3 regions of the Cupriavidus basilensis genome follow, and region 1 is predicted to be linked to each of the others. Evidence: predicted binding sites of a transcription regulator. Region 1 holds the regulator's gene; each other region holds the start of a gene.
What was found. The regulator FNR, encoded in region 1, switches genes on or off when oxygen is low (the NO sensors DNR and NnrR bind a similar motif). The targets are predictions, from matches to a motif close to TTGATNNNNATCAA.
Positions count from the first base shown of each region.

Region 2: a site for FNR is predicted at 1,835-1,848, ahead of F7R26_RS03905 (DASS family sodium-coupled anion symporter). Genes of this name have one in related genera too.
Region 3: a site for FNR is predicted at 1,796-1,809, ahead of F7R26_RS08955 (universal stress protein). Genes of this name have one in related genera too.

Region 1 is NZ_CP062803.1:2,570,277-2,573,551, forward strand. Features, by position in the region: gene scpB (SMC-Scp complex subunit ScpB) at 1-131, opposite strand, end outside; gene F7R26_RS11640 (hypothetical protein) at 258-767, shown strand; gene F7R26_RS11645 (sulfite exporter TauE/SafE family protein) at 723-1,487, opposite strand; gene fnr (fumarate/nitrate reduction transcriptional regulator Fnr) at 1,786-2,511, shown strand; gene F7R26_RS11655 (hypothetical protein) at 2,598-2,843, opposite strand; gene F7R26_RS11660 (membrane protein) at 2,846-3,064, opposite strand; gene ccoG (cytochrome c oxidase accessory protein CcoG) at 3,133-3,275, opposite strand, start outside.
Region 2 is NZ_CP062803.1:857,799-861,073, forward strand. Features, by position in the region: gene F7R26_RS03900 (Ldh family oxidoreductase) at 1-39, opposite strand, end outside; gene F7R26_RS03905 (DASS family sodium-coupled anion symporter) at 65-1,606, opposite strand; gene F7R26_RS03910 (RNA-binding protein) at 2,008-2,262, shown strand; gene F7R26_RS03915 (tyrosine-protein phosphatase) at 2,327-3,118, shown strand.
Region 3 is NZ_CP062803.1:1,977,658-1,980,932, forward strand. Features, by position in the region: gene F7R26_RS08945 (phosphoribosyltransferase) at 1-147, opposite strand, end outside; gene F7R26_RS08950 (TraR/DksA family transcriptional regulator) at 242-622, opposite strand; gene F7R26_RS08955 (universal stress protein) at 899-1,729, opposite strand; gene F7R26_RS08960 (hypothetical protein) at 2,017-2,880, opposite strand; gene F7R26_RS08965 (carbonic anhydrase) at 3,082-3,275, shown strand, end outside.

The sequences.
Region 1 (3,275 bases):
TCCAGCAGCACGCGAATGGTGTCGGCACCGACTTCGTCGGCAAACAGCCGGCGCAAGTCATTGACGCGCAACGGTTCCTGCGCGCAGATCAGCGCGGTCTCGAGGACGATCTTCGCCTCTTGGGTATTCATGTTGATTGCGTGCAGCCTGTCTTTGCACCTGCGCCCCGGTTGATCCCGGGCGCACTGGAGATTGCGGGTTCAGCGGTAGGGATTGCCACCGCCATCTGGCCGCGCAGCCAACCGCATGCTTGATGCATGCCAGCCGTGCGCCTTCTTTTATTGCATCGGGTGCCGGACCTGACCGGCAGGAGATCGCCCGGCCACCGGCTTTATCTGCCAGTCGACGGAGCCCTTGCGTCGCGCCTTCCCCCTGATGTGGCGGACCTGTCCGGCGCGGCGTTTATCATCGAACGCGCCGGGTGCAAGAAAATACGGATATCGGGCCTGCTGGCCTATTTCACCCCGCCCTGCCGTGGCTGGTCTTTTGAACCGAATCTTTTGAACCGGACGGCGGATGGGGAACGGTCCCTGGCGCTGATGCCTGCCTGGGTGTTCCTGGCATGCATCCCTGAGCAGCGGATGCTACCTGACGATGCCACGATGAAATACGCTGCGCGATATCGCTGTTCTTGCGATTGTATGGCATTCCCTGGCAAACCTGCAACCGATTCGCACAGCTACCTCAGCGAGGAAGTGACAGATACACCACGAAACGGCGCTTCAGAAGACCAGGCAGAATCCATGCGCGGCAAGCGTCTCAGGTAAAAGCAGCGCGCGCGCCACCCCGGCCAAGCCAAAAGCCACCACCGCAAGGCCAGCGCCAGCGCGCAACGCCGGGCGCCGCGAAAGCTGCCTGAGATAGCCGGACAGGCCCGAGATCACCAGCAGGTTCGGCAGGGTGCCCAGGCCAAACACGGCCATCACCAGCGCGCCCGACAGAGCATTGCCGGCCAGCAACGCCATGGCAAGAGCACCGTACACCATGCCGCACGGGACCAGCCCCCAGGCTAGCCCCATGCCGTAGCGGCGCAGCAAGCGGCCCTGCCCATGCGCCCGGGCCACAGCTGGCAAGCGCGCCCCGACAGCGCCAAGGCCGCGCAGCAAGCCACCCGCGCCCCGGGCGGCGAGCCGCTCAAGCCCACCCGTACCCATGGTGCGCCCGCACAACATCCACAAGCCCGACAGCACCAGCATCACGCTGCCGATCCCGAACAGCCAACGCTGCAGCGGCAGGTACTGTGCCTTCCAGACACCGGCACCAAGGGCACCCAGCAAGCCTCCCAGCACCGCATACATGCTCAGCCGCCCGGCATGCATGACAAGCAGTTCCAGCAACCAATGGCCGGGACGCCGGAGCACCGTGGCAGGCACGCGCGCAACGCCGCCCTGCTCCGCCGCCAGCGCGATCCCGCCGCACATGGCGGCGCAGTGCACGCCGCCCAGCAAAGCCAGGGTAAATACGCTGATAAGCACGCCTATGGTCAACTTCTCCTCCCAATCACACAATCGCAACGTCCGGCGCGGTAAAATGCGGCGAACGCGCCCCCGCAGCTCCAAGAGGCGCTATCAACATGAAGCTTGGCGCCCGCGTACATCAGCGCGCTCGCACAACATGACGACGGGCACGGCAAGCCGCGCTGCACAGATAGCGCACTGCCGCAAGACCCGCGCGCCAGGCCGATGTGGATAGCGCTTCCAACCGACGACTCTCAACGTCAAGCTCTCAACTCAATGCGCCTGCCACATCGCGCTTGATTGACTGCGCTAAACCGACAGGCCCCAATTGCTCACCACCATTCCCATTACCGAGATGTCGCCCCGCTGCTCCACTTGCTCGCTCGGCCAGCTCTGCCTGCCCGTCGGCATGTCGCAGCAGGACCTCGAAAAGATGGATACGCTGGTCCAGGACCGGGTGCGCGTACGCAAGGGCGAAACCCTGTACCGCCTCGGCGATCCTCTCACCGCCGTCTACGCGATTCGCTTCGGCACGCTCAAGACCCACCTGACAATGGAAGACGGCCGCTCGCAGATCACGGGCTTCCACCTTCCCGGCGAAGTCGTCGGCCTCGACGGCCTTGGCGAGATGCAACACGCGTCGGACGCCACCGCACTGGAAGATACCGAAGTCTGCGTGGTGCGCTTTGGCGATCTCCAGACGCTGTCCAACGTCCTGCCTTCCCTGCAGCATCAGTTCATGCGCCTGATGAGCAAGGAGATCTCGCAGGACCAGGTCATGTTGATCACGCTCGGATCGATGCGCGCCGAGGAGCGGCTTGCCGCTTTCCTGATCAACCTGTCCGAGCGCTTGTCCGCGCGCGGCTATTCGGCCTCCGAATTTGTGCTGCGCATGAGCCGCGAGGAAATCGGCAGCTACCTGGGGCTCAAGCTCGAAACCGTCAGCCGCCTGTTCTCGCGCTTTGCGGAAGCCGGCCTGATCCAGATTCGCCAGCGCCACGTCAAGCTGGTCGACATGGTGGGGATCAAGCAGATCGTCAACAAGTCCTGCTGACGTGCACGTCGCGGGCCGCCCTCGCCCGCGGCGGCTCGCCGCGATGCCGCGCCTGCTGGCCTGAACCGGCAAGGCGCGCATCACAGTCACTCCAGCTCGTCCGTGTCCGCCAGCCGCGTGGGCATGGTGTACAACGTCAAGCCGCTCGACAGCGAGCACAGCACCCACGCGATCAGGAAGCCCACGGTGTAGACCGCCTCCCGCGATGCCTCGACCGGCTGGCCGAAGAAGCGCAGGTCACCGGGATCGACCATGGAGAATACCAGCGCGGTCGTCAGCCCGGCGACCAGGAAAGCGGGCCACAACACCCACATCAGCCAGCGTAGCCTCATGATCACCTCGCTTGCGCCGCGACCGGCGCTGCCTGGCGTGCCGCGCTGCCCGCCTTCTCGACCACCAGGCCGTGGCGAGCGACCCCTTCCTCAATGGGCGGATCCGGGTGGGTCATGGCCAGCCAGATCGTGACCCCGCAGGCCACCATGGCCACGAACGGCCCACTCATCAGCAGCCACGGCCATGGCTCCTTCCACCAGGGATTGCTTTGCTGCGTCATCTGGCCTCCTCTAGTTCTAGATCGCGTCTGTAGCGTACGGATTGGTGCATCCAGCGTCCCCCGTCGCCTCATAGATTGCGCGGCACGATAAAGCTGGTGCTCTGTCGAATCTCCGCGCCATGCCCCCCCGCGCCCTTGTCGGGCACCGCGGTCACCGTGACCTCGATCTTGTGCGTGCCCTGCGCCGCGGACTCGATCGGCACGCGCACCC
Region 2 (3,275 bases), 1.7 Mb from region 1:
GCGGGCGAGCCGGGTGGCAGATTGCAACGTAATCTTCATGTTCGTTCCTTGTCCCGGTGCGCGATTAGATCCATCCCAGCCAGCGCCAGTAGGTGGCGGCGAACAGCAGCATCAGGGCGTAGCCGATCACCGTCACGGGGATGCCGACCTTGGCGAACTGCTTGCCGTTGAAGGTGTCCGTGCCCAGGCAAACCATGTTTTGCGGTGCATTGATCGGCAGGATGAAGCCGAAGCTCACGGTGAAGCCGAGCAGCATCGTGAGGCCGATCTGGTTGATATCGCCGGGCAGCGTCTGCAGCACCGAGATCAGGATCGGCAGCAGCGCCGCGGTGAGCGCGGTGGCGCTGGCAAAGCCGAGGTGGATCAGGATCAGGAACGCGGCCAGGATGGCGAACACCAGGATCGGGCCTTGCGTGGCGAGCCCGGAGTTGGCCACCACGAACTTGCCCAGCCACTGGCCGGCCTGCGTGGTGAGCAGCGCGGTACCCAGGCTGATGCCTACCCCGAACACGATCAGCGTGCCCCACGGCGTGCGTTGCTGCATGGTCTTCCAGTCCATCACGCCAATGCGCGGCATCATCAGGATCACCAGGCCGACGAAGGTCACGGTGGCGGTGTCGAACTGGTGCAGCTTGCCCTCGGTCGCCCAGAACAGCAGCAGCCCGATGGACACGGCGGCAAGCCGCTTCTGCGGGCCGCTCATCGGGCCCAGCCCGGCGAGTTCCTTTTGCACGGCCTCCTTGCCGCCGGGGATGGCCTCGGTCTCGGCGGGCAACAGGAACCGCACCAGGAAATACAGCACGACCGACATCACGATGGCCCACGGCGCGCCGGCGATCAGCCATTGCAACCAGGTGATGCGCTCGCCCAGCAGCTTGTCCATGAAGCCCACCGTCAGCAGGTTCTGCGCGGCGGCGGTCTGGATGCCGACGTTCCAGATGCTGGTGGCCATGGCCACGGTGATCATGATGCCGGCGGCGATATTGGATTTCTTGTCGACCCCGAAAGCCGCGATCACGCCCATCATGATCGGCACCACGCAGGCGCTGCGCGCGGTGGCGCTCGGCACCACCAGCGACAGTGCGATGGTCACCACGATGCTGCCGATCAGGATGCGCCGCGTGCTGGTGCCGATGGCCGACAGCGTGACCAGCGCGATGCGCCGGTCGAGCCCGGTCACCGTCATTGCCGCCGAGATGAACAGGGCGGCGGCAACCAGCGCCAGCGCGGTGTTGGAGAATCCTGCCAGCGCCATGCCGAGTGCGCGGGAGGTGCCGTATTGCGTGGCCGGGTCCGCCACCGTGGGCGCAAAGCCGATCAGCGCGGCCATCAGCGACGTGATCATGATGGCGCTGGCCTCGTAGGAGACCGCCTCGGTGATCCACACCACGATGGCAAAGGCGAGGATCGCCAGCATGCGATGTCCCGCCACCGGCAGGTCCGGGGGCAGGGGCAGGGCGAGTATGCCGATCAGTACCAGGACGGCGGCGTAGAGGCCCCACGGCGTGGATTTGCCGGGCGCGGCTTGCGGCACGGCGGCAGCCGCACCGATAGCGGTGGGGGCGGCTGCGCGGACGGCTTGGGTTGGAGTGCGCGGGTCTGTCATCGCTTTCCCTTTTCTTGTCTAGTTGATCTTGGTTCGACACGGGAAGGCGGACGTCACGCGCGGGGCAGATGGCTAGCCTGTGACTGGCAGGGTGGCGGCGTCGTTCGGCGGCGTTCCGTGAAGACCTGGCGGAGGCGGGAGACCGGCTTGCGGCCGGGCTGCCGCGTTCGACATGAGGAAATTATCGTGCCGGCCAACAGTGCCTGTCGAGGGTGGATCCGGGCGCATATGACGCGGATCAAAGAACCGGCTCGCACAGGGAAATTTCGATGCGCCAAGCGGTCAGACTTTCAGATCGTTGCGATACAAGGGCTTGCGGGCGTTGCGCAGCGAGCGCAACAACCGCGGCCCCGCACACTGGCAAGCCGCGCGAACGTGATCTGAAAATTTTGGAGTGCAAGATGAAGGTTTTAGTGAGAGGACTACGTGCCGAAGTCGACGCATCGGCGCTGCGCACGGCGCTGGCCGCCTACGTGCGGGTCAAGGACATCGAGCTGATCCGCGAGGGCGACGGTGCGCATCCCTGGGCCTGGGTCGACCTGGATCTGGACGATGTGGACCCGATGAGCGTGTGGAAACTGGTGGCGAAGCTCGATCGCCGTTATATTGCTGGCTGCCATATGCGCTGGCATGTGCCGGCCTATCGCGCGCGCTGAACCGCCGCCATGTGCGGTGCGGCGCGCGCGCCACCGAACGACAGAGACAGGGCAGGGACACACGATGCAGGAAAACATGGCCGATGCGCCATCACAAGGCGCCGCCGTGCCGGGCAACGCAGCGCTTGCGCTGGACAATGTGGTCAATCTGCGCGACCTCGGCGGCCTCGCCACGCGCGACGGCCGCCGCGTGCGAGCCGGCAAGCTGTTTCGCAGCGGCAACCCGGGCCTGGCCAGCGCGGCGGACATGGAACGGCTGCGCGCATTGCAGCTGGACATGGTGATCGACTTCCGCTCGGCCGGTGAGAAGACCGCCGCGGAAAGTCTTTTTGGCGAGGCCTTCCGCTGGGTCGCCACGCCGGTGCTCGAAGGCAGTATGTCGATGGCCGAGCTGATGCCGCGTTTGCGCGACGGCAGCGCGCAGCAGATGGAAGCTTTCATGCTGGAGGTTTATGGTGACTTCCCGCGCAAGTACCAGGCCGCCTTTGGCGGCTTCCTGAAGACTGCGGAGCAGGGCGGCAACCTGCTGTACCACTGCACCGCGGGCAAGGACCGTACCGGCTTTGCCTCGATGTTGCTGCTGGCCAGCCTAGGCGTGGAGCGCGACATCATCATGGCCAACTACCTGGAATCGAATCACTGGAACCAGGCTTTCAACCAGAAGATGAGCGCCGGCGCGGCGCAGTTCGGTGTCGATCCCGCGGTGATGTGGCCGCTGCTGGCGGTGAAGGCCTCTTACCTGGAAGCCTCGATGCATGCCATCGAGCAGGACTACGGTGGCATCGATGCCTACCTGGGCGACGTGCTCAAGGTCGATGCCGAGCGCTTGCGCCAGGCCTATCTCGTACGCGCTTAGCGATCCTTGTCTCCAAGGTGCTTGGCGAGCGCGTCCTCCCGGGCGCGTCATCCCCCAACGGACCACTAGCGCCGTTAGTGCACCGCCGGCCATCGTAGCCGTGCGAGGCGGACGGCCGGCGGGACTTTAGCCCAGCCGCGGTCGCAAGTGGGGGTTG
Region 3 (3,275 bases), 590 kb from region 1:
CAGTTCGCCTCCGAGCCGCTCGGCGAGTATCTTGCCCATTGGCACGCCGCCCCGTGGTATGGCAAGCACAAGGGGATGGGCGTCGCCGTAGCCGGCGAGCGCTTCGGCCAGCCGCTCGGCGGCCTCGTTCCTGTCCTGGAAAGTCATGGCATCCCCCCTTGCCGGCTTGCGGCCCTCAAGCGCGGTGCCAATATGCGGACGCACCTGTGGCGAGCCCGCCCACGGGATCGCCCGCCCATGCTCATCGCATGCCGCTCGACGCCCCGAACATGTGCTCGTGCTTGCGCTGGCATGGGGTGCAGCGTTTGGCCGTGGGGTACGCTTGCAGCCGCGGATAGGGAATGGGCTCGCCGCAGTCCAGGCACACGCCGTAGCTGAGCCTGGTAATCCGCTTACGCGCCACCGCTATGTCGGCCAGTTCCATGCGGTAGTGTTCCGCCACGGCATCGTCCATGCGCTCCTCGGTGCCATGCTCGGCGAGCTCCGCGTCGTCGCTTGGTTCGCGCCCGGTGGACACGGTACGGGGAACGGCCGCGGCGTCCATCTGGCCACGGATTCTCTGCTCTCTGCTGTCCAGCAAGTTGACGAGGCTGGAGAGCTGCTCTTTCGTTAAATCGGACATCGTTGACTCCCGGGCGCGGCAAGGTGGATCCACGTCCATGATGCGATGACATCGGGCAGGCCGCTTGCGCCAGATCAAGTGATCGGCTATTGGCACGAAATGCCTGCGGCGTGGCGCATTGGACCCTCGTTCCGCTTCAAGCTTCAATATAGGTGGGTGGCTAGCGGTTAGCTGGATGCGCGTCAATCTCACTTCCGGCGATGCGCAGAGCCAGCGGCAGCGATGGTGCGCGTGGGCGCGGATATCGCGCCGGCGCCATGCTGGCAGTTAATGTGACTAGTGTGACATCAGGACCGGCACCGTCATGGTGTCCAGCAAAGCCCTGGTGACGCCACCCAGTACCAACTCGCGCAGGCGGCCGCGCCCGTAAGCGCCCATCACCACCACATCGGCGCCAAAATCGGCCGCACGCGAGAGCAAGGTTTCGCCGATGGCAATGTCCGATCCTTCCTGGCAGTGTTCGAACTCAGCTTGAACGCCATGGCATGCCAGAGCAGCCATGGCATGGCCCGGCAGGCTCGCATCGGGCCGCGCGCCAGTACTTTGCGCGCAAAGCACCTTGGCCTGCCCGCCGCTGATCAGGGGCATGGCGTCGTGCAAGGCGCGCGTTGCCTCGCGTCCGCCGTTCCAAGCCACCATGACACGCGAGCCGGGTGCGGCGAACTGCCCGGCGAACGGAATGACAAGGACGGGCCTGCCACCGTCGAGGATGAGGGTTTCCAGGAACTGGGTCGCCACAAAGCTGTCCGGGTCGGCCGGATCGTATTGCCCGGCAACGACAAGGTCGGCCTCGCGCACTTCGCGCAGCGCCATCATCAACGGATCGCCATCCACTGCACGCCACTCGGTTTTGATCCCCAGGCCCTGCGTTACCGCCAGGAAGCGCCGGTGCACCTCCTCGCGCGCCTCACTGCGCCGCTGGCGGTCCTCGTGGATATAGGTCGCGGCGCCCTCCATCAGGTAAAACCAGGCGACGTCCGGCATAAAGCCGGCAAACAGCCCGATCAGCCGGGCATGGCGGGCCACGGCGAGCCGGGCAGCGATTTCAAGCCGGTCCAGCGCGCGTGGGCTGGTGTCCAGGTGGACCATGATGCTGGCGTATTCCATAGCATTCCTGTGCGGTTCGGGATTGGGAGTCCTGACTCCAGTCTAGGAAGCGTTTGGACGTGGCTATTGACTCAGGTCAAGCCCGGTAGCTTGTGCACAGGGGCTGGCGCCACGCGCAAGCCATCGATATGGATCAAGCTGCAACAGTCGGCGTGACCTAGGATAAATGCTGGGCCCACCGAGGATGTCACCATGCACCAGACCATGATGTTAAGTCCTCATGAATAGGCGGCACTAATGCTTATCGCGCTTGTAGTGGCTGACTCTTGATGAATGGGATGCGTCTGTCATCCTGCGGCCAGCTGACGTTGATACTCCTTGAATTTCATCTGCATATACGCTGGGCGCTCAATTTCATGCAGTTGCCGGGGATATTGCTCCGTGGCATTGAACCAGTTGGTCAGGCGTCGCTCGAGCTGCTTTCCCGGCGGACTTGACAGCGCACTCAGGTACGCGTCGATGGCCAGGTAGTAGCGCATGGTATTGCGCTCTATCAAGCCGCGGATACCTCCCACATATTTGCTGTCTCCAGTGGAAGCCACCTTGCCGATAGCTGTGAAGCCTACCTTGCCGCTACCGATGGTAGCCAGATAGGTGCGCATTGCGATCCGCCCGGCTAGCCCGTAGCTATAGGAATAGGTGAGATGCAAGAAAGTCCGATTTCCTTCAACGGGTATCGCCTCGAGCACTATCAGGTAGTCCTTGGTACTTAGCGGCCCGTTGTCAGCCCTAAGCTCTACCCCGAAGTACTCGGTAGTGGGGCTGGGTATCGCTCGGTAATGGAATTGCAAGCGGTAGGTGTCCACAAGCTCTTGCTCGACCTTCTTGCCTAGGTTCACCTCAAGTATGGTTCCGTTGCCGCCGATCGCAGCATGGCAGTACTTGATGTTAAGGTGCAATATCAGCACATCACACCAGTTAGCGGGCGCCTCCGGGCCATTATGCAGCGCCCCATCGACTACCGCGAACGGGTGATCCAACACGCTGTAGATATCGCCTTTAAGCATAGAGGCCGACTCGATCGATTCCAGGTACAGCCTACGTCGGAACGGACTGTGGTTGAGTTGTTGTACTGAACTCTCGTATCGGTCATGCAAGCTTGCAGCATTGTCCGCCGCCCGCGCGACGGACACATGGCATAGAAGGCACATCGTCAAGATTGCAATATGGTAGGCCTTGACTTGCACTAGCGTGTGTCGGCCGCGCGCCTGGCAAGCGCTTTCGTTCATGAGTTCTCACGCCCCATATTGTTGGTGGCCCGTCACATCGGCGATAATCGCAGCGCACCGGCATCGGCATGACAAAATATCGAACGGTCGTGCCTGTATCACGTAACCAATCTGGAGGACGCCATGCGTGACATCATCGACGGCTTTCTGCGCTTTCAGCGCGACGTCTATCCTCAACGAATCGAGCTTTTCAAGCAACTCGCAACGACACAAAATCCCAAGGCGCTGTTCGTCACCTGCTCGGACAGTCGCGTCGTGCCCGAGCTCCTCACCCAACGTGAGCCGGGAGAGCTGTTCGTCATTCGCAATGCCGGAAA